DNA from 3 places in the Streptomyces lunalinharesii genome. Region 3 is predicted to be linked to each of the others. Evidence: riboswitches for the same ligand, from Rfam matches in the RefSeq annotation. Region 3 holds a riboswitch; each other region holds the start of a gene.
The links. A riboswitch is a leader RNA that binds a small molecule or an ion and turns the genes downstream of it on or off. The one in region 3 is predicted to bind magnesium.

Region 1: linked by a shared signal. The riboswitch ahead of ABD385_RS01055 (NRAMP family divalent metal transporter) and the one ahead of ABD385_RS41370 (winged helix-turn-helix domain-containing protein) in region 3 are both predicted to bind magnesium.
Region 2: linked by a shared signal. The riboswitch ahead of ABD385_RS39790 (winged helix-turn-helix domain-containing protein) and the one ahead of ABD385_RS41370 (winged helix-turn-helix domain-containing protein) in region 3 are both predicted to bind magnesium.

The regions. Positions count from the first base shown of each region.
Region 1 covers NZ_BAAARK010000001.1:217,909-227,311, reverse strand. The annotation lists gene ABD385_RS01070 (aminoglycoside phosphotransferase family protein) at 56-1,201, opposite strand; gene ABD385_RS01065 (effector-associated constant component EACC1) at 1,687-2,061, opposite strand; gene ABD385_RS01060 (MgtC/SapB family protein) at 2,160-2,891, opposite strand; gene ABD385_RS01055 (NRAMP family divalent metal transporter) at 2,953-4,608, opposite strand; M-box (ykoK) riboswitch at 4,907-5,077, opposite strand; gene ABD385_RS01050 (hypothetical protein) at 5,230-6,012, shown strand; gene pls (epsilon-poly-L-lysine synthase Pls) at 6,460-9,403, shown strand, end outside.
Region 2 covers NZ_BAAARK010000069.1:10,927-20,329, reverse strand. The annotation lists gene ABD385_RS39810 (oxidoreductase) at 1-419, opposite strand, end outside; gene ABD385_RS39805 (TetR/AcrR family transcriptional regulator) at 500-1,078, shown strand; gene ABD385_RS39800 (hypothetical protein) at 1,536-1,838, opposite strand; gene ABD385_RS39795 (hypothetical protein) at 2,044-2,427, opposite strand; gene ABD385_RS39790 (winged helix-turn-helix domain-containing protein) at 2,495-2,938, opposite strand; M-box (ykoK) riboswitch at 3,286-3,459, opposite strand; gene ABD385_RS39785 (hypothetical protein) at 3,711-4,211, opposite strand; partial or broken gene ABD385_RS39780 (IS5 family transposase) at 4,877-5,712, opposite strand; gene ABD385_RS39775 (aldo/keto reductase) at 5,810-6,763, opposite strand; gene ABD385_RS39770 (MFS transporter) at 7,385-8,854, opposite strand; gene ABD385_RS39765 (thioesterase II family protein) at 8,851-9,403, opposite strand, start outside.
Region 3 covers NZ_BAAARK010000018.1:69,450-78,852, reverse strand. The annotation lists gene ABD385_RS24965 (dipeptide epimerase) at 1-112, opposite strand, end outside; gene ABD385_RS24960 (PLP-dependent cysteine synthase family protein) at 109-1,215, opposite strand; gene ABD385_RS24955 (hypothetical protein) at 1,215-2,063, opposite strand; gene ABD385_RS24950 (ATP-grasp domain-containing protein) at 2,060-3,316, opposite strand; gene ABD385_RS24945 (alpha/beta hydrolase) at 3,455-4,972, shown strand; M-box (ykoK) riboswitch at 5,030-5,204, shown strand; gene ABD385_RS41370 (winged helix-turn-helix domain-containing protein) at 5,596-6,039, shown strand; gene ABD385_RS24935 (hypothetical protein) at 6,163-6,468, shown strand; gene ABD385_RS24930 (hypothetical protein) at 6,689-6,964, opposite strand; gene ABD385_RS24925 (hypothetical protein) at 7,094-7,435, opposite strand; gene ABD385_RS24920 (NRAMP family divalent metal transporter) at 7,511-9,166, opposite strand.

The sequences.
Region 1 (9,403 bases), on a different contig from region 3:
TCCGCGTAGGTGCGCGGGTCCGGTCAGGGGCCGTCCGGGTGCCGATCCGGTGTCCTCACCGGGCGGGCGGCGACGGGGTGGGCGCGGTCAGCAGGCGGTGGATCTCCCCGCGGCGCGCCGGGGACAGCAGGTCGAAGTAGTCGAGCCAGACGGGGCTGAGGATGTTCCGTTCCAGGATGTCCTTGGCGATGTCGACGATCACCGGCAGCGAGTGGGCCACGAGCAGCGGCATCAACAGCCGTTCCTCGCCCGGCCGCAGCAGTCCGCGGTCCGTCGCGGTCGCGGTGAACTCGGCCAGCGACCGGCGCCGTTCCGCGGGCTCGGCGATGCGGCCGGCGGCTTCGGCCAGCCACGCCAGGTCCAGCAGCCGGTCGCCGAGGTGCGCGTTGTCGAAGTCGAGGACGCCTTGGACCAGCGGCCGGCCGGCGGGGCCGTCGTCGGTGAGCACGAAGTGGTGGTGGTGCAGGTCGCTGTGGACCACCGCGGGTCGGGGGACGGGGTCCCCGACGGCGGGTACGCCGGCCTCCCGCGGCAGGCGTCCGGCCGCCACCGTCTCGCGCAGCACCGTGGCCGCTGCGCGGTGCCAGTCGCCTTCGCCCTCCTCGGCCAGGGGCAGCAGCCGTTCCTCGGCGTCCCGGAGCGCGGTCGGCCAGTGCTCCTCGTCGACCAGCCGGGGCAGCGGGATCGGCGCCAGTTCCCGTGCCCACTGCGGCGGCAACCGGTCCAGGGCGGAGCGCAGGTCCAATCCGGTGCGGACCACCTCCCGGGCCTGGTCGGGGGTGAACCACGCCACGGCGGCGCCGGCCAGCCGGGGACTGAGTTCGCACACCAGGCCCTGGCACCACACGCTGGTGGTGCCGTCCGCCGCCGGCACGGCCGCCGGCACGGGGACCCCCAGGTCCCGGCAGTGTGCCGCGATCCGCTCCTTGAGCGGGTAGAAGCGGCGCTGCCGGGCGGCGTCGGGGTTCAACTGGACCTTCAGCACGTGCCCGTTGCCGGGCAGGTCCACGTGCCACAGTCCGGCCGTGTGGCTCAGCGGCGCTGCCCCGTCGGACACCAGGGGCCGGACCGGCAGCCCGGCCCAGGGCTCGCCCCAGCCCGCCGCCACCACCCGGCGCACCCATTCCGCGCTGCCCGGTGGCGCGCCACCGGGCACGAGGAGGACGTCCCGGTCGTGCCCCTGCCGTTCCTGACTGTGCATTTCGTCCCTGTTCGCGAGGCGGCTACGGGTGCCACTCCACCGCATTCGTCCGCTCCCGGACCAGGTCCGAACGGTCCTCTCCCCGGGGCAGGCAGCGCTGCCCCGGCGACGCCCACCGGCCCGCCGGCGGGCACCTGTCCCGTGCCCGGCCGTCGGGCCGGCCACGACCCCGCCCCCGTCGTCCCGCGCCGCCACGTGCCGCGGTCGGCTGCGGCGCCGCCCGGCCGGTGGCGTCCGGTCCTCGACCGAGGGGCCACCCGTCCGTCCCTCCCGTCAGGACCGAACGGCCCGACGGTGCTGCCCCAACGGTCACCGCGCGGCTGCCCGACCGTCGGCGGCGGACCGGACGCGGCCCGTCCCGCCTACCGGACGGGCGGTCCGCACCGGTTCCGTCGGACCTGCCGCGCGCGGGCCGGAACGGACGGTGCCCGACGGACCGCGTCCCAGGTCGGGCGCGCCTCTGCGCCGGCCCCGGGCGTGCGCGACTACCGGTCGGGCTCCGCACCGGGGTCGCTCAGGAGGCGCTCGATGTCGCGCACCAGTGCCTGCGGATCGACGCCCTTGGCGTCCACCTCCAGGGTGCGGCCGTCCCGGGCGCTCACGGTGATCCGGAGGTCGGAGCGCCGCTGGGCGATCCAGGTGGACAGGCAGTTGGCCAGCACCGCGCCCACGCCGCCGGAGCCGACGGCCACCGCGAGCACGTCCAGCGCCCCGCCCATCTCGCCGGGCGCGGGCGGCGCGTGCACCGCCCGCACCCGGCCGCGCAGTCCGTCCTCGTGGCGCAACCACTCCAGCAGGGAGGGCAGTTGGGCCGCCGCGCCGGGCAGGCGCAGCCGCAGTTCCGGTACTCCGTCGGTCATCACGCGACCATCCTGGCCGATGCGCGCGCCGCCCGGTCCCGGACCGCGAAAAACGCGCGTGGCACAGGGGCCCGGGCGGAGCGTGCGCGGCGCCGGACTCACGCCAACGCGGCCTGATCCGGGGCGACGTCGGACGCGTCGAGGTGCCAGTGCAGGTCGCGGACGTCCGGTTCCAGGGAGAGCCGGGCGATGACCTGTTCCAGGGCCTGCGCGAGGTCGCCGGAGACGGTCACCGAGGCGCGGATGCCGGTGGTGTCCTCGGCGTCCCGCCGGGCCCGCAGACCGATGGGGGTCAGTCCGGACGAGGTGAGCGCCTGGAGCAGAAGGGCGCGGATGTGCGTCTCCGCGCGGCGCTCGCAGACCACGTGCACGGTGGCGAGCACGGCCGCGTCGGGGTCGGATCCGGCCGCCGGGGCCCGGTCCAGCAGCCGCCCCGCCGGGCGCAGCACGAGGTGCACGGCGAGGACGGCGAGGGTGCCGAGGGCGGCGAGTTCGAGGCGCCCGGAGGCGGCCAGCACGCCGACCGCCGCCGAACACCACAGGGTGGCCGCGGTGTTCAGGCCGCGCACCCCCGCCCCGTCGCGCAGGATCACCCCGCCGCCGAGGAAGCCGATGCCGGAGACGACGTACGAGGCGACGCGGGTAGGGCTGCCGGAGTCCCCGACGGCGGTGCTGTAGAGGACGAAGAGCGTGGCCCCGGCCGCGACCAGGGCGTTGGTGCGCAACCCCGCCATCCGGGCGCGCCATTGGCGCTCGACACCGATGAGCGCTCCGCAGGCCACGCCGGTGGCGAGTCGGACGAGGAAGTCGACGACGGTCAGGGTGTGCATGGGAGCACCTCCTCGGGAACGGGTGGGGTGGGGGACGGGTGCCGGCGGCGGGCCGGGCACCTCACTGGGCGAGCGCCACTTCGACGAGCTTGACGACGACCAGGACCATGGCGAGCAGCAGATACGTCCGCAGCGCGGTCAGGCCGATCTTGTGCCCGGTGGAGAGCACCGGCCGGGGCAGCCGCTCCAGGGGCGGCATCCGCCAGTCGTCGCGGCCGGTGCGGTCCACCGGACGGCCGCCGCGCGCCCAGCCCTTGCGGCGCCGCCGCAGCTCCGCGTACCCGAGCGCCAGCACCCCGGCCGCGCCGCAGCCCGCCATGAGGGTGAGGATGCTGCCCGCGTCGATGTCCGGGAAGAGGACCGCGGCGGTGAGGATCACCGAGAGGGTGACCAGGACGCCGACGACGGCGGCGGTGAAGGCGTTGGTGCGGGGGCCGTTGACCCACGGGCCGAGCACCGCCCGGTCGTTGCACAGGAGCAGCAGGAAGACGGAGGCGGACGGCAGCAGCACTCCGGCCAGGGTCTGCACGCCCTCGGTGAGCAGGCCCAGCGGCGCCCCGGGCAGCAGCACGATCGTGGCGGCCGCGGCGACCAGGCCCGCGTAGACGGCGTAGAAGCCCTTGGCGCCGCCGACGCCGCGGTGCAGGGAGTGCCGGATGCCGAAGACGTCGCCGATGGCGTACGCGGTGGACAGGGACACCGCGAAGGCGCCGATGATCGAGGCGTCCAGCAGGGCGATGGCGAACAGCACCCCGGCGAGCTTGCCGGCGTGGGCGGCCAGGCCGTGCGCGATGCCGGCGGTGTCGGTGAAGGCACCGGCGCCCGCGGTGCCGGCGAAGGCGGCGGCGGTGCATCCCATCAGGGCGGCGGCGCCGAGCACCACGATGGCGATGCCGATCCACAGGTCGGCCTTCTCGTAGCCCATGAAGCGCGGGGTGATCCGCTTGTCGATGACGTAGGACTGCTGGAAGAAGAGCTGCCAGGGCGCGACGGTGGTGCCGACGATGCCGATGATCAGCAGCAGCACCGCGGACGGCCCGCCGGGCCCGTCGGGCAGGTGCGGGACGACGAAGTCGTGGGCCATCTGCCCGGTGGACGGGTGCACCAGGAAGTACAGCGGGACGAGCAGCAGGGACGCCGCGCACAGGGCGATGGCGATCCGTTCGAACCTGCGGAACGACCCGGTGAAGGCGGACGCGATGATGACGGCCGCGGCCAGCAGGACCGCGCCGACCTTGGGCAGTCCCAGGTACCCGGCGGCGAGGGTGATGCCGATGAACTCCGTCACCAGCGTCAGCGCGTTGAGCAGGAACAGGTCGATGACCGAGAAGGCGCCCCAGAACTTCCCGAACCGCTCCAGGATGAGCCGCGCGTGCCCCACCCCGGTGACGGCGCCCAGTCGGAGCACCATCTCCTGGTTGACGTAGAGCACCGGGACGAGCAGCAGCAGGGTCCACAGCAGGTGGGTGCCGTAGTTCTGGCCGGCCTGGCCGTAGGTGGTGAAGGCGCCGGCGTCGTTGTCGCCGACCATCACGATCAGGCCGGGGCCGGCGATGGCGAGCAGGGTCTTGAGCTTGGCGGGCAGGCCCCGGCGCGGGGCGGTGTCGTCGTGCCGGATGGTGCCGAGCGCGCCGCGGATGTCACCGGTGTGCGCGTCGTCGAGCACGGCGGTGGACGGCGGGGCAGGGGCCGTGGTGCGGACGGTGGTCTCGGTCATGGCGAACTCCCAAGTCCCCCGGGCGGGGGAGGTGTTGGGGGCGCGAGGCAGGCATCTTCCCTGCGCGGGAGCGCAGCACGGCGACCCGTGTCGGCGCCTGGCCGTACGGGGGCGTGGTGCGGCGGACGGGCCGCGCAGGGAAGGTGGCTACCGCGTGCCGGAAGAATGCGAGGGCAAGCGGAGGTGGGGCCGATGATGGCCCGGACTACTGCAATCCATGTCTCTCGCCTCCTTCCGGCCGGGGCGCTCGGGACGCGCCGTCGTCGATCCGGCAAGGAGCGGCCGGTCACCGTCGACCGGCTCACCCCCACTCGTCAGAGCTTTGGCACGTCACGGCGTAGCCCCGGGCGGGGCAGCCACTTGGGGTCACCCCTTGGGCCGGGGAGACCTGTCCTGATCCGGAGCGTCTCTCGACGGGTGGGATCAGTGGCCTGTGTCCGTGACGACGCCTCACCGAACGAGGTGCGTGCTTCGTCAAACCTCTAGGAGTCTAGACCCTCTCGATGGATACTTGCGCAATTGTGCAACTTTTTGACCGACTCTTAACCCCGCGGCCACCGGCTGCCGCCGTCCCGGTCCGGCTGCTGGACACCGTCCGGTCGTCGGGTGAGCATGAGGCCCATGTCGGAGCGCGATCCCGGGCCCGGAGAAACGGGCGGAGCCGGTACCGAAGCCGAGCGGCTGGACCGCATCGAGGCGCTGCTGGCGCCCGCCGTGACGGGGCTGGAGGAGGCCGGGCGCCGGTTGCGGCCGGCCTGGCGGCGGGTGACCCGCGGCGAGCCCCGCTGGCCCTCGACGCTCGCGGTGCTGGTGGCCGTGGTGCTGCAGTGGTTGCTCCCGGAGCGGCTGACGATCCACCCGGATTGGCTGCTGCCGGGGCTGGAGACCGCGCTGCTGCTGGTGTTGGTGGCGGCCGACCCGTTCCGCATCGAGCGGGCCTCCCCGTTGTACCGGTGGACGGGGCTGGCGCTGATCGTGCTGATCAGCACGGCGAACGGCTGGTCGGCGGTGCGCCTGGCGGTCGGCCTGGTGCGCGGCATCGAGGGCGGGGACGCCGGCCAACTGCTCGTGACCGGCGGCGGCATCTGGCTCACCAACATCATCGCCTTCGCGCTCTGGTACTGGGAGTCGGACCGCGGGGGCCCGGTCGCCCGGGCCCGTGCCGTGCGCCGCTACCCGGACTTCCTCTTCCCGCAGATGGCGACGCCGCAGTTGGCCCCCGAGCACTGGGAGCCGCAGTTCGCCGACTACCTGTACCTGTCGTTCACCAACGCCACCGCCTTCAGTCCCACCGACGTGATGCCGCTGAGCCGCTGGGCGAAGCTGCTGATGCTGTTGCAGTCGGCGGTCTCGCTGCTGACCGTCGTCCTGGTGGTGGCCCGGGCCGTGAACATCCTCAAGTAGGCGGCGCCGGCGCCCCGTTGGTGACGTCCACGGGCGTTGCGGGGTGTGCCGGGCGCACGGTGAGGGTATGGCCGCGTCATGACACCGCGATGAGGCCGGCGTGAGAAGTCGATGAATATGTGCTCAGTTGCGCAATCATTTAGGCAAGGCTTGACCGGTTGACCCGTAACCGATCGGGATCACGCCTCTGACCTGGGGTTTTGTCGCCCCGGGGGAGTGGTGCCGAAAACAATCCCCGGCCGGAGTCAATTCTTTCCCACGCCGTGGTCAGGCGCCGTGGGCGCTTTCCCGGCGCTGCCTGCCCAAGCGCCCGGTAGCCGCTTTCACAGCACGTTCGAATTGCGGAACAGACCGCCCGGCAGGCGAACCCCCTGCCTGAGCAGCGGCATCTCTAGGGGCGAACGTCCGAGGGTCATCCACCCACCGGCACCGAACAGAGGCATATCGATGTCGTCGCCCCTTCTCGAATCGTCCTTCGAGCCGTCCGAGCCAGCGCCCCGCCGGGCCCTGTACCGCACCGCCGGCAACCCGGCCCCGCGGACCCTGCTCGACGTCCTCGATGCCACCGCCGCCGCACATCCCCAGGCGATCGCGCTGGACACGGGCTCCGAGGCACTCACCTACCGCGACCTGTGTACCGAGACCGAACGCCGCGCACGGCAGCTCAGGGACCGTGGCATCGGTCCCGGCGACCGGGTCGGAGTCCGTGTGCCCTCCGGGACCGCCGAGCTGTACCTGTCCATCCTCGCCGTCCTGCGCAGCGGAGCGGCCTACGTGCCGGTCGACGCCGACGACCCCGACGAGCGGGCCGCCACCGTCTTCCGCGAGGCCGCCGTCTGCGCCGTCCTCGGCCCCGACGGCCCGCTGCCCGGGCTGGCCCGGCCCGGCGGCGCCCCGCGCTGCGCGGGCCCCCAGGACGACGCCTGGATCATCTTCACTTCGGGTTCGACCGGCGCGCCCAAGGGCGTGGCGGTCAGCCACCGCTCCGCCGCCGCCTTCGTCGACGCCGAGGCCGACCTGTTCTGCCAGGACCGGCCGCTGGGCCCCGGCGACCGGGTGCTGGCCGGGCTGTCCGTCGCCTTCGACGCCTCCTGCGAGGAGATGTGGCTCGCCTGGCGGTACGGCGCCTGCCTGGTGCCCGCACCCCGCGCGCTGGTCCGGGCCGGCCACGAACTCGGCCCCTGGCTCGTCGAGCGCGGCATCACCGTCGTCTCCACCGTGCCCACCCTCGCCGCGCTCTGGCCGGACGAGGCGATGCGCCGGGTCCGCCTGCTGATCGTCGGCGGCGAATCCTGCCCGGCCGGGCTCGTCGACCGCTTCGCCGGGCCCGGCCGCGAGATGTGGAACACCTACGGCCCGACCGAGACCACCGTCGTCGCCTGCGCCGCCCGCCTGCTGCCGGGCGAGCCGGTCCGCATCGGCCTGCCCCTGGAGGGCTGGCAGCTCGCCGTCGTCGACCGGGCCGGGCAGCCGGTGCCCTTCGGTGCCGAGGGCGAACTGCTGATCAGCGGCGTCGGCACGGCCCGCTACCTCGACCCCGTCAAGGACGCCGAACGGTTCCGGCCCGACGACGCCCTGGGGGCCGCCCGCGTCTACCGCACCGGCGACCTGGTCCGGGCCGAACCCGAGGGCCTGCTCTTCGTCGGCCGCGCCGACGACCAGATCAAACTCGGCGGCCGCCGGATCGAACTGGGCGAGATCGACGCCGCCCTGGCCGCCCTGCCCGGCGTCCGCGGGGCCGCCGCGGCCGTCCAGACGACGCCGGCCGGCACCCAGGTGCTGGTCGGCTACGTCGTCCCCGAACAGCGCACCGCCGACGGTTCCAGCTTCCAGCAGGACAAGGCCCGCGCACTGCTCCAGGAACGCCTGCCGGCGCAGCTGGTCCCGGTCCTCGCGGAGGTCGAGGGCCTGCCCACCCGGACCTCCGGCAAGGTCGACCGCAAGGCGCTGCCCTGGCCGCTGCCGACCGCCCCGGCCGACTCCGCCACCGGCGACCCGGCCGCGGCGCTGCACGGCACCGCCGCCCGCCTCGCCGGGATCTGGGAGGAACTCCTCGGCGTCCGGCCCGGCCCGGACAGCGACTTCGTCTCCCTCGGCGGCACCAGCCTGGCCGCCGCCCGCATGGCGTCCCAGCTCCGCATCCACCACCCCGGCGTCTCGGTCGCCGACCTCTACCGCCACCCGGTCCTGCGCGACATGGCCGAACACCTCGACTCGCTCGGCGGCACGGTGGACGAGGTCCGCCCGGTCCGCCCGGTCCCGCGCCGCACCGGTCTCGTCCAACTCCTCGTCCAGACCGGCCTGTACGGCATCGCCGGCCTGCGCGGACTGGTCGGACTCGCGCTCGCGGACAACGTCCTCGGCCTGCTCGCCCCGCAGGTCTGGGCGCCGCACACCGCGTGGTGGCTGATCGTCGTCGGCTGGGTGGTGCTCTACAGCGCCCCGATGCGCTGCGCCCTCGGCGCCCTGGCCGCTCGCACGCTCGCCGGCTCCATCAAGCCCGGCGCCTACCCGCGCGGCGGCGCCACCCACCTGCGCCTGTGGACCGCCGAACGCGTCGTCGCCGCCTTCGGCGTGCCCTCCCTGCTCGGCACCCCCTGGGCGCGGCTCTACGCCCGGAGCCTGGGCTGCACCACCGGGCGGAACGTGGCACTGCACACCATGCCGCCGGTCACCGGCCTCGCCGAACTCGGCGACGGCTGCAGCATCGAACCCGAGGCCGACCTCTCCGGCTGGTGGCTCGACGGCGACATCCTGCACATCGGCGCGGTCCGGATCGGCGCCGGCGCCCGGGTCGCCCACCGCAGCATGCTGATGCCCGGTGCCGTCGTCGGCCGGGGCGCCGAACTCACCGCCGGCGGCTGCCTGGACGGCGAGATCCCCGACGGCGCCTCGTGGTCCGGCTCCCCGGCCCGCCCGGCCGGCGCCGCCGAGCGGATGGCCGGCGCCGCCTGGCCCGCCCCCGCCTGGCAGCGCTCGCGCCGCTGGAGCGCCGCCTACGGACTGACCCTGCTGGGCCTGCCGCTGCTGGCCCTGCTGTCCACCGCGCCCGCCCTGGTCGGCGCGTACTTCCTGCTCCGGGACAGCGGCACCCTCGCCACCGCCGCGCTCCGCCTGCTGCTGGCCGTCCCGGTCTTCACGCTCCTGACCACCGGCTGCTCGATCCTCGTCACCGCCGCCGTGGTGCGCCTCCTCGGACGCGGCATCACGCCGGGGCTGCACCCCGCGAGCGGTGGCGTCGCCTGGCGCGCCTGGCTGGTCACCCGCCTCCTGGACGGCGCCCGCGGCAGCCTCTTCCCGCTCTACGCCAGCCTCGGCACCCCGCACTGGCTGCGGCTGCTCGGCGCCAAGGTCGGCCGGCACGCGGAGATCTCCACGGTGCTGCCGCTGC
Region 2 (9,403 bases), on a different contig from region 3:
CTGGCGATCGAGGAGACGTGCACGACGACGCCGGAGCCCCGCTCGACCATGCCCGGCACCAGGGCCCGGTCCAGGCGCACGGCGCTCAGGAGGTTCATCCCCAGGTCCGCGTGCCAGGACTCGTCCGACCTGCTCAGGGTCGGTGCCGGGGGGCTCGCCGCGCCGGCGTTGTTCACGAGGACGTCCACGCCGCCCATGTGGTCGATGACGCGGCGGCCGAGGTCGGCCACCCCCTCCGGAGTGGAGAGGTCCGCCGGCATGAAGGTGGCGCCGCTGTCCGCGGCGGGCCGACTGCGGGAGGCCGTCAGCACGGTCGCGCCCGCGGCAATGAACCGGCGCACGGTCGCCGCACCCAGGCCCCGACTGCCGCCGGTGACCAGGACCCGTAGGCCCTCCAGCCCCTCATCGGTGCTCGGCATCGGATAGTCCTTCCGTAAGATGAACCTGACTCCGGAAACGATACACATAAACGGAACCGGACTCACCTTATGGAGGTTCCTTGCCGTCACCACGCCCGCTGCGCGCCGACGCGCGCCGCAACCGTGAAGCCCTGCTGTCCGCTGCCCGCGAAGCATTCCTCGCCGGTGACACCGACGCGCACGTGGAAGAGATCGCCCGCAGCGCCGGAGTCGCCGTCGGAACGCTCTACCGGCACTTCGAGACCCGCGAGGCACTGATCGAGGAGGTCTACCGCAAGGAAGTCGACGACCTGTGCGCCGCACCCGAGCAGCTGCTGGAGCACCACGCCCCACAGGAGGCCCTGCGCCGCTTCCTGCTCCTGCTGGTCGACCACGCGGCCGTGGGCAAGGGGATGTCCGTCGCGCTGGAGAGCATCATGGCGAGCGACTCACCGGTCTTCGACGACGCCCGCATCCGCATGGGCGACGCCCTCACCCGCCTCCTCAAGGCCGGATCCGCGGCCGGCACCGTCCGCGGCGACGTCACCGGCCCCACCCTGCTGCGGGCCCTGGGCGGTATCTGCGCCATGCGCGTGAGCGACGGGTGGCTCGACGAAGCCCGCCAGATCACCAACCTCCTCCTCGACGGCCTACGCCACGGCGCCCCTCACGCGACGTGAGCCGAAGGGCGCGCGGCGTGCTACTCCTGCCCGTCATCGTCCTCGTCCAGGTCCGGGGCGTCCGCAAGATCGTCCAGGTAGCCCTCGGCAACTGAAGCACTGGCCTCGGCACTTGGCCACTCCCCTACCGGGGTGGCGGCGGGACCTCCCCACCCACCGCCACCCCCACTCGGCACCGCAGGGCGAAGGAAGGCAACCATGCGCCTTGCCCCACGCCTCACCTAGCTCGCTGAATCGGCTCGCCGGCGCCACCATGTCACTGCCGAGCGATCGGCTCGGCCCGCGTCTGCGGGCGGCCGTCGTGGATCAACGGGCCATCAACGGCATCCGCATCAGGACCGGCGCCGACTCCTCCCGCCTCGCCAACGCCCGAGCACGGGACGACGGTCCGTCCCAGAGGCGGCTGGCGCACCGCCCTTCGGGAGCCGAGCACCGGACGCCCCCATCAGCCTTGGCCTCATGATCCGTCCCATAGGCCCAGACGCTTGAGACGGCGCTGTCGGAGCCGTTCCGAGACGGCCGTGAGACCGAAGACGACAGCCAGAAGCAGTCCGAACAGCACGGCGAAAAAGGGGTCGTCGGGTTCGTCCTCACGCGACAACATCAAGAAGGCGAGCGTGAAGGGCGCAGCCATGCACAGGCCGGCGCCTACCGGGTGTCGGGCCACCCATTTCTGAATCCGGGTCGGACGCCGTTGCCCACCCAGCGCCCGGTCCACAGCCCAGAACGCATTCACCAGAAAACGCCACCAGTCCGCCACAGCGCAAGGATATGTCGAACGAACGACCGCCCCGCGTTCCGCCGTGTTCTCGCCTCGGCCGTCTACGCGCGCCGGTGCCGGGCGGGCCACGGGGCGGCAGAGAGCAGGGCCGGCCGCAGCCTCCAACGTCGTTGTCGCGGTGGCGATTTCGGTGACCGTGAGCGGCACGGCGGTCGTGCGAGCCGGGAACAGGACGACATCGGACTCAGCGAGCGCAAGTACCAGGGCATCCTCTATCCGTGGTGACGGCGAGATTGCCAGGAACGTCGTGTCGGTGCCAGTGCAGGTCCCGCACGGACGGCATGCCGGAGAGCATGTCGAGGAGCCGGTCCAGCAGACTGGTGGCCGTGCCGTCCAGGGTGACCGTCAGGCGCAGGTGAGCGGTGAACGCATCGGACGGATCGACGCGCACGGCCTCGACACGAGCGCCGGGCCGGCCCATGGCCAGCACGCACAGCGCGCGCACCTTGTTCTCGGCGCCCCGGTCGCAGTGGACATGGAGGGTGACCAGCTCGCGTGACCGGGCGACTGGCGTCTCGGTGCCGGGGCGGTTGTTCTGCCTGATGGAGGAACGGAACAGGAATCGCATGACGGTGTCCCTTGGAGACTCTCGAGGGCGGCGAACGCCGACGAACGAGTCGTCGGCCGTCCCTTCTTCAACTGCGGAGCTTGGTCGTGGCCGACGGCTCGAAGGCGTAACCGACGTGCCGTACGGTGCGGATCAGCGCCCGGTGCCCGGGACCGAGCTTCCGGCGCAGCCGGGCGATGTGTACGTCGATCGTGCGCATGCCTCCCATGGCGGACTGCTGCCACACCAGCGCCATCAGCTCCTCGCGGGTGTAGACCCGGCATCGGTTGGCCACCAGATGAGCGAGGAGCTCGAACTCCATGCAGGTGAGATTCACTTGCCGTCCGCCGGCCGACACCCGACGGGTTCCGTGGTCGACGACGAGGCCGCGGATACGGTGGACCGGCGCCTGGGGAAGATCCGCGGCCTCCCGCGGCGTCGACAGCGGACGTGGAACGGAGTCGTGGCGTCGGCGCACGCCGGAGATCCGGGCCAGCAACGTGTGGCGGACAGGCCGGTGGTGGAGTTTCATGGCTGCCTCTCTCGGGTCGGGGGACTGTCAGCGAAGGTGACGGTGAAACCCCGTCACGTGCCGGGTGTGGGCGAGAGGTTCGATGGCGCGCGGAATGCTTGCCCTGCGGGCGCGCAGCCCGGCCGCCCGGGTCGGCGAGGCCGCACGGGTGACTTGCGAAGGGGATCCGCGAACGCGTAGGGAGAAGGGGTTATCGCGTACCGGAGGTCGAGAAGGACATACGGGTCAGCGACCTACTGTGGCTCGGACTACTACCACTGCTGTCGTCCATGTTTCTCGCCTCCTTCCGGTCGGGCGCGCGATTGGGCCGTTTCGACGCGGCAGAGAGCGGACCGGGCCCCATAGCCGGTTCACCCCTACTCGTCAGAGCTTTGGCACTGCACGGCGTAATCCCCGTGCCGGGGAAGCCACTTGGGGTCACCCCTTAGGTCGGGGAGACCTGTCCTGAACCTGGGCGTCTCTCGACGTCGTGGGGTCAGTGGCCTGTATCCGTACAGACGCCTCACCGAACGAGGTGCCTCCTTCAAACGTCCACAAGCATGCTCGCTACTTGCGCATCGGCGCAACTAGTTGACCAAGTCTTAACGACATACCGCCCATCAGCTCGCTACGCAGATGTGTGGGGCCATTGACGACTTGGCGCGGCAGGCCGTCGGCTCCGTCGACGGGACTTGACGACTCGCCTGGTCGCCCACAACTGGAGCTTGCGCCGGTCCCCGGGCAAGTACGTCGAGCAGTCAGGCGAACAGCGGCGGCGGGAGCGACCGGCACATCACTCGGTTGATGACTGTTCCAGCGCATCGTCACCCGAGAGCGTTTCGGCGACAGGTACGGGTTCCAGGCCGATCCTCTCGGCGATTCGGGTCAACAGAGCGTCCTGCGCGGCGAGATGGGCCTGCACGTGCGCCACCTCATGCAGGGTCGCACTCGCATCGTGGAAGGTCGCCGTGGCACGCCTGTCCGACGCGGCGGCCTGCACGTTCTGGCCGACCATGATCACGGAGAGCAGCACCAGTTGCAGGAACGTCTGCGCAACCCAGGAGACGATGGCGGACGCCCCGGCCTGGATCGCGTCCGGGAGGCTGATCAGATCGAACAGTGCAAACGCGTAGGCACACCACATGCTGCCGACCACTCGGGTGACCAGGATCGCGATCCTGGTGTTGAACCGGCTGACTGCATTGCCCGCGGGGAGTTGATCGGTGACTTTCACCGGCCCCTGAGCGCGCCGGGAGGCGATGTGCGGGTGAGGCAGGTGCTCGTAGATCGTCATGCTTTGGCTCCCGGTCAAGGGGCTTTGCCCCAGACGGTGTTCCGGTTCGGTGCGGTGGGGTCAGTGGCTGACGCCGGCATCAGGGGATGGCGGCCCCGGCACCGGCGCCTTGACACAGCCTCAGCAGGCACGCGGCCATCCGGCGAGAACGTCCGCGCTCCACCAGCACTGGGCCACTTACCCACAACTTCGTTTACGGGAGCGCCGATTGCGTAAGAACTGCGCAAGGATTCCACTGGCGTCTCTTTCGCGGTCGGTAGCGCGGCGGCACCGGTGAGCAGAGCCGCCGCGGGGGGAATCTGACGACGCGCGGAGCGACGGTGGGCCAGGCCAACGGTGCTCAGGTCGTCTGTGATGCGTACCAGGGACCGGGCTCCGCGGACCGGCGAGGAGAACGGGAAGGCTGCGGCGGGTGAAGGCGTCCAGGCCGGAGACGGCCTCGCCGCGGACCCGAATCCTGGACGGGAGCGGCACGGAACCGACGGTCGCCGCCCCGGAGGACGTCGGCAGCCACTCGGCATCCGCTTCGCCCACCATTTGCCGTGCACTGCTCGGCGCCGTGTGGTCGTCGATCACTGGTCGGCTGGCGACGCGCGATCTGTCTGGCGCAGGTCTGGGTCTCGTGCGCGACGGGCGTCTTAGAGGTCGCGCAGGTAGGGCGTGGGTCACGGTCGGCGGTTCGGGCGTTCGTTCCAGCGGTGGGTCACCCACGCCTGCCGTCTCAGGCTACGCACGGTGATAATCGTGTCGGCGAGATCGAAAAAGGCGTCGATGATGGTGGCTCGCCGCTCGTAGCAGCGGGCGAGCCGGTGGAAGGCGTTCTGCCAGGCGTGGGTGCGCTCCACGTGCCAACGCCGGCTGGCCTGGATTGGTGCATTCTTACCTTTGTGCGCGATGTGGCCGTGAAAACCGCGCTCTTCGAGCAGAGCGCGGGTCTTGACCGAATCGTAACCGGCGTCCAAGTGCACAGTGATGGCAACGGGCCAAGGTCGTCCAGGCGGTCCAGCGTGGGAGCAAGCAGCAGAGAGTCGTGGCGGTTAGCGCCGGCCAGGACACGGCCCAGAGGTATTCCGTACCCATCCGTCATACCTGAGCGTTTCAAGCCCTGCTTGCCGCGGTCTACCGGTGACCGGCCAGCGGCCTCGCCGCCTCCTGGAGCCTTGGTAATGGAGCCGTCTACGGCGATGTGATCGAGGGCGAGACCGACGATCCGGTCGTAGGAATCCAACGCGATCTGTTTGAGCCTGGCGAAGACGCCGAGTCGGATCCACTCGTCACGGCGGCTGCGGATAGTGGTGGCCGAGCAAGTCGTGTCGGCGATCGCTTCGTAAGAGCAGCCGAAACGCAAGAGTTGCAGGAGCTTGTCGAAGATGACCCGGTCGCTGACACGCCGGCGGTGGCAGCCGAGAGGATGGTCCGGGTGAAAATCCGGCCTGCGGGGAAGCAGGATCGCGAATTGGTCCCAGAGCGGTTCTGTCAACCATGATGGCAGCGCGGGCACAGGTCTCCCAAGTGATCACAGGGCGTCGCATCTCCATGATCACCAGGACCTGTGCCCGGTCTGCGACCGGGGCCCGTAACCCCCGACCGCGCCCCGGTCAGGAAGAGGCGGTCGTCAAAGTCTGCAGCTCGATGTCCGACAGATGCAGGTCCTGCGCGGCGAAGAGCGCAGGCAGTTGCTCAACGTTGCGTGCCGAGGCGATCGGCGCGGTCACGGTCGGCTGCTCCGCGAGCCAGGCCAGCGCCACTGTGGCCATCTCCACCCCCCGTGCCGTCGCGATCTGCTCCAATGCGTCGAGCACCTTCACGCCGCGTTCAGTGTCTGCGTAGCCACCGGCGAGTCCGGGAACGTTGCGCACGTTCTCCACACTCTTCCCGGGCCGATACTTGCCGGTGAGGAAGCCGGAGGCCAGTGCGAAGTACGGAACGCAGGCCAGCCCTTCACGCTGCACGACATCCCGCCGCGCGCCCTCGTAGGTATCGCGTGAGACGAGGTTGTACGGCGGCTGCAGCGCCACGTAGCGGGCCAACCCTTCCCGATCGGAGAAGGCCAGCGACGCGGAGAGCCGTTCGGCGCTGATGTTGGAGGCCGCGATGGCACGCACCTTGCCGGCCTTCACGAGATCGTCGAGAGCCGTGATGATCTCGTCCACGGGGATGGACTCGTCCCGGTCGAAATGGGTGTAGTAGAGATCGATGTGGTCGGTACGCAGCCGCCGCAAGGACTCCTCGGCAGCGGCCTTGATGTTGGCAGGCGCAAGGCCCATGTACTCAGGGTGGTCACCAACCTTCGTTGCGACGACCACGTCGTCGCGGTTACGGCGGGCGGCGAGCCAGTCGCCAATGATGCGCTCTGACTGGCCCGGCTCGTTGCCGGCGAAGTAATTCATATAGGAGTCGGAGGTATCCATGAAATTTCCGCCGCCAGCAAGGTAGGCGTCGAGCACCGCAAACGACTGGGTCTTGTCGGCGGTCCAGCCGAAGACGTTGCCTCCCAGGCAGAGGGGGGAGACGCGGATGTCGGACGAGCCGAGGGTGCGAAGTTCAGTCACGTCAAGACCAACGTGCGCTCGCCCGCCTGAAGTTCCTGCGATCTCTGCGCGCCTACTTCAGCGGGCAGTTGAGGCGTACTGCGATGGGTCCGCGGGGAGCTGTGTACCGCACGGTCCCGGCGCGCATGGTCTTCCCGTGTTCCTGCAGCACCGCTGCCAGCATGAGCTCCGAAGATCCTTTCGCTGGTCACGAGCTGATGTGAGTCAGCCTGGCCAGTTCTTCCTGCAGGCTCGGGCACTGACGAGAACGGCCTTGAGCCGGTTGATCGCCTCGGCGCGGGCCTTTGACTGCCGAACCCTAGGCGAGTTTGTACAACCGCGCACTCCGCACCGGTCCATCGCCTGACTCGGCCTCCCGGGCCGCGTTCTGGGCATCGGGCGGGTCCGACTTGCCGCGTCGGGGGCAGTCGGGCCGGTTCACGTCGAACACTTCCACGCCCTGGGCCAGCAGGTTATGGGGGCAGGGCCGCCCCGAAGGAGCCTGCCCCCTCCACTCCGGCCGTTCTCGGTATCCGGCCGCTGTGGCCGGGAACACCTCGGTGCCGATCACTGCCTCCGCCAGGGAGGGCACAGCAGCCACGGGAGAGTCCGGTGCGTGTCCGTCCTTGAACCTGAGTCGGCTCAAAGTCCCTCATGAGACGTCGCGGCGTCCGGAATTGTGCTGCGCCATGGAATGACCACGAGGGTGGCTGCCAGGCTGACGCTCCCTGCGGTCAGGGCGCTCGCTGTGAGGCCGTCGACGAACGCCTGCCGTGCGGCCGGGAAGGGGGGCAGTACGGCGCTCGGGGTGGCCGACGAGGCCATGGGGCCCAAGCGGTCGGTGATGACGGTGCTGAGGACGGAACCCTGGACGGCGACGCCGAGGGAGGCTCCGACCTGGCGGGTGGCGTCGTTGACCGCCGATCCCAGTCCGGCGTGGCAGGGCGGGACCGCGCCCATGACGGTCTCCGTACCGGCGGCCGCGACCAGGCCGGCGCCCAGCCCAGCGATGACTTCGAAGACGAGCAGATGCCCGTAGCCGGAGTCGGACCGGGTGCGGGTCAGGACGGCAAACGCCGCGGTGACGAGGAGGAGTCCGGCCGCGATCGGTGTTCGTTCACCGTGTCGGGCCAGCAGTCTCGGTGCTGCGAGCGAACCCGCGGCGAGGGCTGCGGCCAGGGGCAGAGTGCGGACGCCGGCCTGCCAGGGGGTGTAGCCGAGGACGCCTTGGAGGTAGAGGGTGATGACGAAGAGTGCTCCGTACATCGCGAAGGACAGCAGCGTAAGAGATGTGGCGCCGCGCACCACGCCGGGCAGCCGCAGCAGGGGCAGCGGCAGCATCGCGTGGTCGTCGCGGCGCTTCTGGTGCGCGACGAACCCGGACAGCAGAGCGGCGGCCAGGGCAAATCCGGTCAGCACCGGTGTGCTCGTCCATCCCCTTGAGGGGCTTTCGATCACCGCCCAGACCAGCGTGAGCAGTCCGCACGCCGACATCATCGCGCCCAGGAGGTCGACCCGCTCCTCGCTGCGGCCTCCGGCACGGGGTCCGCTCTTCGGTACGACGAGCGGGGTGAGCAGCAGGGCCACGGCCACGATCGGGACGTTCACCCAGAATCCGGCGCGCCAGGAGAAGCCCTCGACGAGAGCGCCGCCGAGGACGGGCCCTGTCATGCCGCCCACGCCGAGGGAGGCGGCCCAGAGGGCGATCGCCCGGCGGCGTGGGGCGGGGGTGGTGAAGAGGTTGGTGATGATCGACAGCGTGGCGGGCATGAGCAGGGCGGCCCCGGCGCCCATGCCGCAGCGCGCGGCGATGACCCAGTCCGGTTCCTCGGCGAGGGCTCCGAGCGCGGACGTGGTGCCGCAGATCGCCATGCCGATCGCGAAGGCTCGGCGTCGGCCGATCCGGTCGGTGAGGGCTCCGGCGGTCAGGACGATGCCGCCGAGGACCAGGGCGTAGGCGTCGACGATCCACTGGACTTGGGCCATGGAGGGTTTCAGGTCGCGGTCCAGGTCGGGTACGGCGACGTTGAGGACGGTCAGATCCATGCCGAGCAGGAACACGCCGAGGCAGACGACGACAGCAGCCGGCCAGCGCTCATGGTCACGGCTCACCGGATGGCCCTCTGTAGGTCCTTGGCGAGTTGCCGCACCAGGGCGGGGGCCTGGTGCAGCGGGTAGGTGTGGCGCCCGGCGAAGAGGTAGGGCGTCGTGGGGGTGGTGAACAGGTCGTTCCAGCCCTCCAGACAGCCGGGCGGAACCAAGGGGTCCGCCTCGCCTCCATACAGGGCCAGGCATGCCTGAAGGGGTGGTTCGTCGTGGTGGCGGTGGTGCAGTGCGAGGACCAGGTCGGCGAGATGGGGCGTGCACAGGCGGGTCACGGTCATCGGATCTTCGAAGAGTTCGCTGGGGAGGGGCCCCACCAAGTCGGTGAACCTGTCGAGGCCCGACGTCACCAGGGTGGCCAGGAGCCGTTCGAGATCCCGATGGTGGGGTGCGGGAAGGGAGGAGAGAGCGACAAGCGCGGGCTCGCGCCGAGCGGTGCGGCGCAGGCGTCGTGCGGTTTCGTGGGCGAGCAGGGCGCCGAAGCTGTGCCCGAACAGGGCGAAGGGCCGTGAGTCGGTGGCATCGTCGGTGAGGGTGGCAAGTGCGGCGGTGAGTGCA
Region 3 (9,403 bases):
GTCCTTCGTGTTCGACGGTCAGCCACACGGCGTCGCGGGCGGTCATGCGGGAGCGGGAGATGCGGAGCGGTACGGCGAGTTCGAGCCGTCGGCTGCGCAGACTGGCCTTCATGGGTTCTCTTCCGGGGAGTACGTGGGAAGGGGGGCGGCCTGTAGGGGGTCGGTGACGCGGGCGCACCGGACCCAGCCCACGGCCTCGGTGGCGTAGGGGTGCGCGATCTCGACGGGCCGGGTGGCCGCAGTGGCCGGGTCGAGGCCGTGCGCGGCGGTGAAGTCGTCGTCGTAGACGGTGTCGAGGTAGCGGTGCGGGCCGTCGGGGAAGACGGTGGCGACGGCCGCCCCGGGATGGACGCGGGCTGCCCAGGCGGCGACGCGGGCGGCCGCTCCGGTGCTCCAGCCGCCGCTGACGAAGGAGTGCCTGGCGAGTTGGCGGCAGCTGTCGACGGCCTCTGCGGGACCGATCCAGTGCACCTCGTCGAAGGCGTCGTAGGCGACGTTGCGCGGGTGGATGCTGCTGCCCAGTCCGCGCATCACGCGTGGCCGGGCGGGCTGGCCGAAGATCGTGGAGCCGGTGGCGTCGACGCCGATCAGTCGCAGCGCGGGCCAGCGTCGGCGCAGGGGGCCGATGATGCCGGCGCTGTGGCCGCCGGTGCCGACGCTGCACACGAGGACGTCCAGGTGGTCGATCTGGCCGGCGAGTTCGGCGGCGAGCGAGGCGTATCCGGCCGTGTTGTCGGGGTTGTTGTACTGGTCCGGCCAGTAGGCGTCGGGAAGTTCGGCGAGCAGCTCGTGCAGCCGGGCCAGGCGGGCGGCCTGCCAACCTCCCTGGGCCGCGGGACGGTCGACGATCTCCAGACGGACCCCGTGGGTGCGCAGTAACTTCCGCATGGAAGGCTCCAGTTCACGGTCCCCGACCAGCACGACGGGATGGCCGAGCGCCTGGCCCGCGAAGGCGAGTCCGATACCGAGGGTGCCCGAGGTCGACTCCACCACCGGGGCGCCGGGCAGCAGTTCGCCGCGTTCGCGGGCGCCGAGCAGCATCGACACTGCGGCCCGCGCCTTCATGCCGCCGGCGGCGAGTCCTTCCAACTTGGCCCAGAACCCGGGCTGCGGGCCGGGCAGGTCCGCGGTGATCCGCACCAGGGGGGTGCGCCCCAGCAGGGCGAGCAGCTCCCGGCGGTCGCGGGCGGCGGGGCGTACGACGGTCGTGGGCATCAGGCGCCTCCCGCACACGGCTCGCCGTAGCGGTGGACGACGCCGGGCCCGCCGTCGAGCCAGAAGAACGGGTAGGGCTCGGCGCACACCGCACGCACGCCGTGGCCGAGGAAGCGCGGCAGGACGGCGCTGCCGGTCTGGGCGAACATCACCAACTGCTTGCCGTGCAGGGCCGCATGGCGCCGCAGCGGCTCGAAGGTCCCGTTCCCCAACGTCATGCCGGACACCAGCAGCGCGGCACAGCCCTGCGCCGCGGCGAGCGCGTCGGTGACGACCGGCTCGCCCCACTCCGTCTCTCCGCCCTTGAGGTCGCACGCCACGTAGCGCAGCCCTCGCCAACTCAACGCTTCGAGAAGCGAGTTGACGACACCCACCACCAGTACGACGGCCCCCGCTGGCAGGTCGAGCAGCTCGACGACGGCCGCCGCCCGGGCCCGGGACTTCTCCATCGACGACCCGGCAGGCAACGCAACGGGGCGTGCGCCGTGCCGCGGGACGTGCGGGGCGATGTGCATCAGGTAGGCGTCGAGGGCAGCCACCCGCACCGGCCGCAGCCGGTGGCCCAACAGTGCGGCGACGTCCGCTCCGACGCAGTCGTCGAGCGCGTCGTCGGGCAGCGTCCCGGGCTCCACCGCGCAGGACCCGACGGCCTCGGCCAGGCGCAGGCTGAGCACTTCGTTGCGGTAGCCGGTGCCGCGGCCGTCGTGCCGGACGGCCTGCTGGGTGCGGAAGGCGACGGCGATGCGCAGGGTGCCCGGATCGGGGCCCAGGGTGCCGGCCCGCACCCGCTCCACCAGGCCGTCGTACGTCAGGTCCGCCGCCGCGCCCGCCACCGCGCCGGCGATCATATGATCACCAGTCCTGCGTGCAGCTCGGTCAGCAGGGCCGCCACGCGGTCGCGGGAGCCCAGCCCGTCGACGTCGCCCACCATGACGTGTCCCAGGTACTCGTTGTTGCTGCCGGCCGCCCTGACCACCCTGCCAGGCTCGGCGAGCTGCACCTCCAACACATCTGACCTGTCGCGGAGTTGGCGCCCGTCCAGGGCATCGAGGGTGCCCGTTGACTGGGGCACGAGGAAGCCGACGGCGGCGCTGCGCAGCCCGGTCGGGGTGCGCCGCAGGTCGGGTGCGCGGCCCAGCGCGACGTCGACGAAGGCCGCGGCGAGGTCGATCCCCGTCACGTGGCGGACCAGCTCGGTGATGCGGTTGCCTGCGGGTCGGGGGTTGACCTCGACGACGCGCGGTCCGGTGGACGTCAGCTTGATCTCGGTGTGCGCCACGACGCCGTCGGTCAGGCCGAGCGCCTTGAGGGCACTCAGTGCGGTCCGCTCCGCGGCCTCGGTGTCGGCGGGCGACAGTGCGGCGGGGAACATGTGGCCGGTCTCGACGAAGGCCGGTGCCGCACCGACGCTCTTGTCGGTCACCCCGACGACCTGCACCGCCCCCGCGAACGACACCGTCTCCACACTCACCTCGGGGCCGTCCAACAGCTCTTCGAGCAGCACGGCCGGCACCCGCCGTTGCCCCCGGGCGTTGACCGGGAAATCTTCCAACGCCTTTACCGCAGCTGCGAGTTGATGCTCATCCTCCACGCGACGCACGTACATGCCTGCGCACAGGTCGACCGGCTTGACGACCAGCGGATAGCCGATCTCGCGGGCGGCTCGGGCGAGGTCGGCCCGTTCTTCATGGACGGCGAAGCGTGGGCCGGGCACCCCGGCGTCGGCGAGGACGCGACGGGCGACGTCCTTGCGGCAGGCACTCTCGACCGGCTCCGACCCCGGGCCGGGCAGTCCGAGCCGTCCGGCGATCCGCGCCACCGTCGGCAGGTAGTAGTCACACGACGAGAGCACCCCGTCGAACTCCCACACCGCGTGCAGCCGCTCGACGTGCGACAGCAACGCCTCGGTGTCGTTGGTGTCCGCGGTGATCACGTTGCGGGCGCCGAGCAGCGGATGGGCCGCCCCCTCCGGCGCGGAGCGCAGGTAGTGGTGCAGGTCGCGCGTGAGGAACGTGAACTCGTGCCCGCCCTCCCGGATGGCCCGTGGCAGCAGCCTGCCCATCGACCCGACCCAGCTCTCGACCACCAGCAGATGACCCACAACTCCCCTTTTCGTCCGGCGCACTTCAGCTCTCAAGGCAGCACGGCGCACCCCTGGAGGGAGGGCGCCGGCTTTACTCCGCACACGTTATCGATAATCATTTTCATTGTCATCTCTTTGCTGAACCAGGAGACGCCCATGCCCACTCCCCCACGTCGCACCGTCCTGCTGTGTACCCTCGCCGCCACGGTCGCCCTACTGCCCGCCCTCCCCGCCCAGGCAATCCCCCGGACCACCGCGCCGCCCACGCCCCTGCGCTTCGGCGACTGCCCCGCCTCCGTACCGACTCCGCCGACGCCGGAGCGCGTCGAATGCGGGCGGCTCAGCGTGCCGCTGGACTGGCACGACCCCCAGTCACCGCACATCGAGATCGCCGTCTCCCGGATACCCGCCTCAGGCACCCCCGCCGAACGACGCGGCGCCCTGGTCGTGAACCCCGGCGGACCGGGCGGCTCCGGACTCCCCTACGCAGTCACCAAACGCGCCAAACTCCCTGCGAGCGTGCGGCGTTCCTACGACGTCATCGGCTTTGACCCACGCGGCGTCGGCCGGAGCGCGCCCGCCGACTGCGGCCCGATGGGCGGCCTCTTCGACGCGCCGGGCGACGACCCGGTACCGGCCGGCGCGACGGCCGAGAACGAGTACCTCGGCGCGCTCCGCACCATGGCGGACGACTGCGCCAGGCAGTCGGCCGCAGCCCTGCCCCACCTCTCCACCGAACAGACGGCGCGCGACATGGACGCCCTCCGCGCCGCGCTCGGCCAGCGCCGGACCAACTTCCTCGGCGTCTCCTACGGGAGCTACCTGGGCGCGGCCTACGCGGCCCTCTTCCCGCACCGCACGGGCCGCATGGTGCTCGACAGCGTGGTCGGACCCTGGGACTGGTACGACTTCGACGCACTCCAGAGCCGGGCACTGCTCAGGCAGCGCAACACGTTCTTCACCTGGGTCGCCGCCCACCCCGAGCGCTTCGAGCTGGGCGCGAGCGCGACCGCGACGCGCAGGTCCTACCTCACCGCGCGCCGCGAACTCGCCGAGCATCCCGTGAACGGCATCGGACCGGCGGAGTTCGACCGCGCCGTGTACCGCGCCCTGGGCCGCACCGAACGCTGGGCGCCCCTCGCCGACGGCCTGCGAAGCTACCTGCGCACCGGCAACCCCGACCCCTTCCGCCCCGCGACCGCGTTCGACGGCCCCGACTCCCGCAACTACGAGGCCGCCAACCGCATCGTCAAGTGCGCCGACGGCCCCGCCACCACGCCCCACCGCATCCTGACCGACCTGCACCGCATGCGAAGGCTCGACCCCCAACCGATCCTGACCGGCATGGAGGCGTCCGCCTGCGCCTACTGGCACCACCGCCCCGCCCACCGCACGCCGCTCGGCAGCCCCGACGCGCCGCCCGCGCTACTCGTCGCCTCCGAGCACGACCCCGTGACCCCCATCGAGGGCGCGCGCCGACTCCGCCCGCTCCTGCCCGGCTCGCGCCTGATCACGCTTCACGACGACTACTCACACGGCGTGTTCGCCAGCCGGGGCAACACCTGCGTGGACGCCACGACGGCCGCCTACCTCACCGACGGCACGCTACCGACCGAGGACGTGCACTGCGCCGGCCCGGGCCTCCCGGCGGTACCGCAACAGACACATTCATGACAGTCCAAACTACTTGCGTCGATGCGCAAATAGGTGCAGACTCTGAGGCGTTTGAAGAGGGCACCTCGTTCGGTGAGGCGTCTGCAACGGACACAGGCCACTGACCCCACGACGTCGAGAGACGCCCAGGGTCAGGACAGGTCTCCCCGGCCCAAGGGGTGACCCCAAGTGGCTTCCCCGTACCGGGGATTACGCCGTGCAGTGCCAAAGCTCTGACGAGTTGGGGTGAACCGGCCCGGGAGGCCGGTCCGCTCCTTGCCGAGTCGTACGGCGCCCCCGCGCGCCCCGGCCGGGAGGAGGCGAAAGACATGGACCTCAGTTGCAGTAGTCCGTGCCACGGTCGACCCGTCAGCGGGATCCGCATGTCCGCCTCGGTCTCCGCGCCGCGGTAGCCGCCCCTCCCCCACGCACGCGCCGGCACCGTCGCCGGCCGGCAAGCGGCCGACCGGCCCGCCGCGGTACGCGCTCCGTACCCGCGCGCCCTCATCCCCGCGTTCCGCACGTCGGGCCGCAGGCCACCGGCACGCCGCGACCGGCCCCGACGGTCCGCTCCCGCCTCCGAGCCGCCTGGCAGCGCCTGGCGGCGAGTACGCCGCCGTTGCTCCCATTCCAAGGAAACAGTCATGAACCTCCACCACCGTTCACCCCACCGCACCCTGCTGGACCGGCCTTCCCGCGTCCGCTGGTGCCTGCGGATCGACCCCCGTCCACTGTCGTCCCGTCACGAGGTGATGGACCTGCCCAGGGCTCCGGTCCACCGCGTTCGCGGACTGGTCGTCGACTGCGGGAGTCGTCACGTGTCAGTCGAAGGGCGTCAACTGTCGCTCACCTGCATGGAGTTCGAGCTGCTCGCCCATCTGGTGGCCCACCAACACCGGGTCTACAGCCGCGAACGGTTGATGGCACTGGTGTGGCAGCAGACACCCGCCGGGGACCTGCGCACGGTCGACGTCCACATCGCCCGCCTGCGCCGGAAGCTCGGCCCTGGACACCGGGTGTTGATCCGCACCGTCCGCATGATCGGCTACGCCTTCGATCCGTCGGCCACCGCCGCGACCGGCCGTTGAACGCAGCGGACCGGCTGCCCGCCCACGCCCCGCAAGGTCGGCACCATCCCAAGGAAAACCGTCATGCGATTCCTGCCCCGTTCACCTCGCAAGCAGGCCAGGCAACCCGGGTCCGCTACGACGATGCCCAGGCGCCGCGCGCTGGTCACCCTCCACGTCCGCTGTGACGTGCGCACCGAGGCCAAGGTACGCGCGCTGTGCGTGCTGGCCTTGAGCCACCCCGGCTCCCGGCTGGAGGGGCTGCGCTGCGTCCCGTACGGCGCAGTCACCGTGCACCTGCACCTGACGGCCAGCCTGGACGCCACGGAAGCCGGACTGCTCGACCGGCTCGTCGACCGGCTGGCCCGCGTGCCATCCGTGCGCGACCTGCACTGGCACCGTTACGACGGAGCCGGCGATCCCGCGCCCTCGGCCGCAGGGACCAGGTGAGAGCCCTGCGGGCGGCAGACAACTGCACAGGCAGCGCCGTTGAGGCGGTCGGTGACGCGGGCGACTCCCGCGGCGCCGACCGCTTCGCGGTTCCGGCTCCGGCCCCCGTGGCTGACGTACAGACAGACCCAGGCGAAGAGGGAGCCGCTCGACGATGCGCCGCAGCGGTCCGGCGGGACAGGCTCGCCGGACCGCTGCTTTCCGTACACGGGGGGGGACGTCAGGGAGTCACGTGCCAGTGTGCTTCGAGGCGCCGACGGCCCTGGGAGTCCGGGACGGCACACCAGTGGGCGTGCGGGCGGGCGGGGCGCTCCTCGGTGGTGGACTCGGGCACGTTCGCCGGGCCGGGAAGCGTGTGCAGGACGGTGCTGTCGAGGGGGCTGTCGGCGATGTGGCGGGCCGTGGTGGCGAGCGCGCCGAGGATGCGGCGGCCGGTGTTCCGACCGTGCAGGGCGGTGGCCGTGCGGCGGATGTGGACAGCGGTGAAGACGGACATGCTGGAGTCACCTCCGTAGAGTGGCGCGGCCGTCCAGGCGGATCGGCCGCGGGTGGGCGAACGGTTCGGCGGTGCGGGCTCGCGCGCCCGTGCGGACCCGATGGGCCCGGTGCGGCGCGACGGGCCGGATCAGGTGCGGCCGGCCCGGGCGGCGGACTCCGCGATGCGTTCGGCGGCCGGCAGCGGCAGGTCGGCGAAACCGGCGAGCCAGCGGGCGTCGTAGCCCTGGCGAGCGAGGACGTGGGCGAGGTGCACGCGCGGTTCGTACGCGGCGTGCGGGCCCCAGGGGTGCGGGCAGCTGCTCGGGCCGTCGAGGAGGTAGTCCCGCTCGGTGCCGTCGTGCAGGGTCAGACGGACCCGCGGGCAGACGTGGCCGACGGCGTACGGGCCGGGGCGGTGGCTGGCGGTGTCGCGTCGGCGCCGCAGTGGCGTGGCGGGTCGGGTGCCGGTGAGACGCGGGAGCAGGCGCATGGGCTCTCCCTCCTTCGTGCGGGGGTGTGGGTGGCGGCGGGTGGGGAGGACCCGCCGCCACCTGCTCGGGTGGGGTCAGGCCCCCATGGCGAGTTGGACGATGCGGACGATCACCAGGGCCATGGCGACCAGCAGGTAGGTGCGCAGGGCGGTCAGGCCGACCTTGCGGCCGGTGGACAGGACGGGGGCGGGCAGTTGGTCCAGCGGGGGCATCCGCCAGGTTTCCTTGCCGGTGCGGTCGACGGGCCGGCCGCTGCTGCTCCAGCCCTTGCGTCGACGGCGCAGTTCCGCGTAGCCGAGGGCGAGCAGGCCGGCGACGCCGCAGATCGCCATGATGTCGAGGATCGCGGCGGAGGTGAGGTCGGGGAAGAGGACGGCGGCGGTCAGGATGACGGAGAGGGTGACGAGGACGGCGACCACGAAGGAGGTGAAGACGTTCGTGGCCTTGCCGTTGACCCACGGGCCCAGTACGGCGCGGTCGTTGCACAGCAGGAGCAGGAAGACCGAGGCGGAGGGCAGCAGGACGCCGGCGAGGGTCTGCACGCCTTCGGTCAGCAGGCCCAGCGGGGAGCCGGGGATGATCACGATGATCGCGGCGGCGAGGATGAGGCCGGCGAAGACGGCGTAGAAGCCCTTGGCGCCCTTGATGCCGCGGTGCAGGGAGTGCTTGAGGCCCAGGACGTCGCCGAGCGCGTAGGCGGTGGACAGTGACACGGCCGAGGCGCCGATGATCGAGGCGTCGAGCAGCGCGATGGCGAAGAGCACGCCGGCGGTCTTGCCCGCGTACGCCTCCAGGCCGTGTGCGACGCCCGCCGCGTCGTCGAACTTCCCGAAGCCGCCGGTGCCGGCGAATGCAACCGCGGTGAAGCCCATCATCGCCGCGGCGCCGAGGACCACGATGACGATGCCGAGCCACAGGTCGGCCTTCTCGTAGCGCATGAAGCGCGGGGTGATGCGCTTGTCGATGACGTAGGACTGCTGGAAGAACAGCTGCCAGGGCGCCACGGTCGTGCCGACGATCGCGATGATCAGCAGCATGACGTCGGAGAGCTGGGAGTGCGCCGGCAGACCGGGGACGACGAAGTCGTGCGCCATCTGCGAGGTGGCGGGGTGGGCGATGAAGTAGATCGGGATCAGCAGCAGCGAGCCCAGGCACAGCAGGACCGCGGTGCGTTCGAAGCGGCGGAACGACCCGGTGGACGCGGCGACGATCACCACCGCCGCGGCGACCAGCACGCTGGCGGTCTTCGGCAGTCCGAGGTAGCCAACGGCGAGGGTCACGCCGATGAACTCGGTGACGATGGTCAGCGCGTTGAGCAGGAACAGGTCGATGACCGAGAACGCGCCCCAGAACTTCCCGAACCGCTCCAGGATGAGCCGCGCGTGCCCCACTCCGGTGACGGCGCCCAGCCGGAGCACCATCTCCTGGTTGACGTACAGGACGGGCACGAGCAGCAGCAGGGTCCACAACAGGCGGGTGCCGTAGTTCTGGCCGGCCTGGGTGTAGGTGCCGAAGGCGCCGGCGTCGTTGTCGCCGACCATCACGATCAGGCCGGGGCCGATGATCGCGAGCAGGGTCTTGAGCTTCGCGGACAGGCTGTGGCGCGGAGCGGTGTCGTCCTGCTTGATGGTGCCCAGGGCGCCGCGGATGTCGCCGACGTGGGCGTCGTCGAGGACGGCGGCGCGCGGTGCCGGAGCGGCCGGATGGGTGGTGAGCGTGGTTTCGGTCATGGCAGGGCCTCCCGTTCCCCCGAGGGGGGAGGTTTTCGGGCATGCAGGAGCAACCGGTCGCCCTCGGTACGCAGGCCGACGACCCGCGGCGGCGGCAGGCCGCACGGGTGCCGGGGCAGGGGCGCGAAGTGCGCGGAGGGTGGTTACCGCATGCCGGGACGGAGCGAGGGCAGGCGGAGGTGGGGCCTACTGTGGCCCGGACTATGAGGACCGCGGTCCATGTCTTTCGCCTCCTCC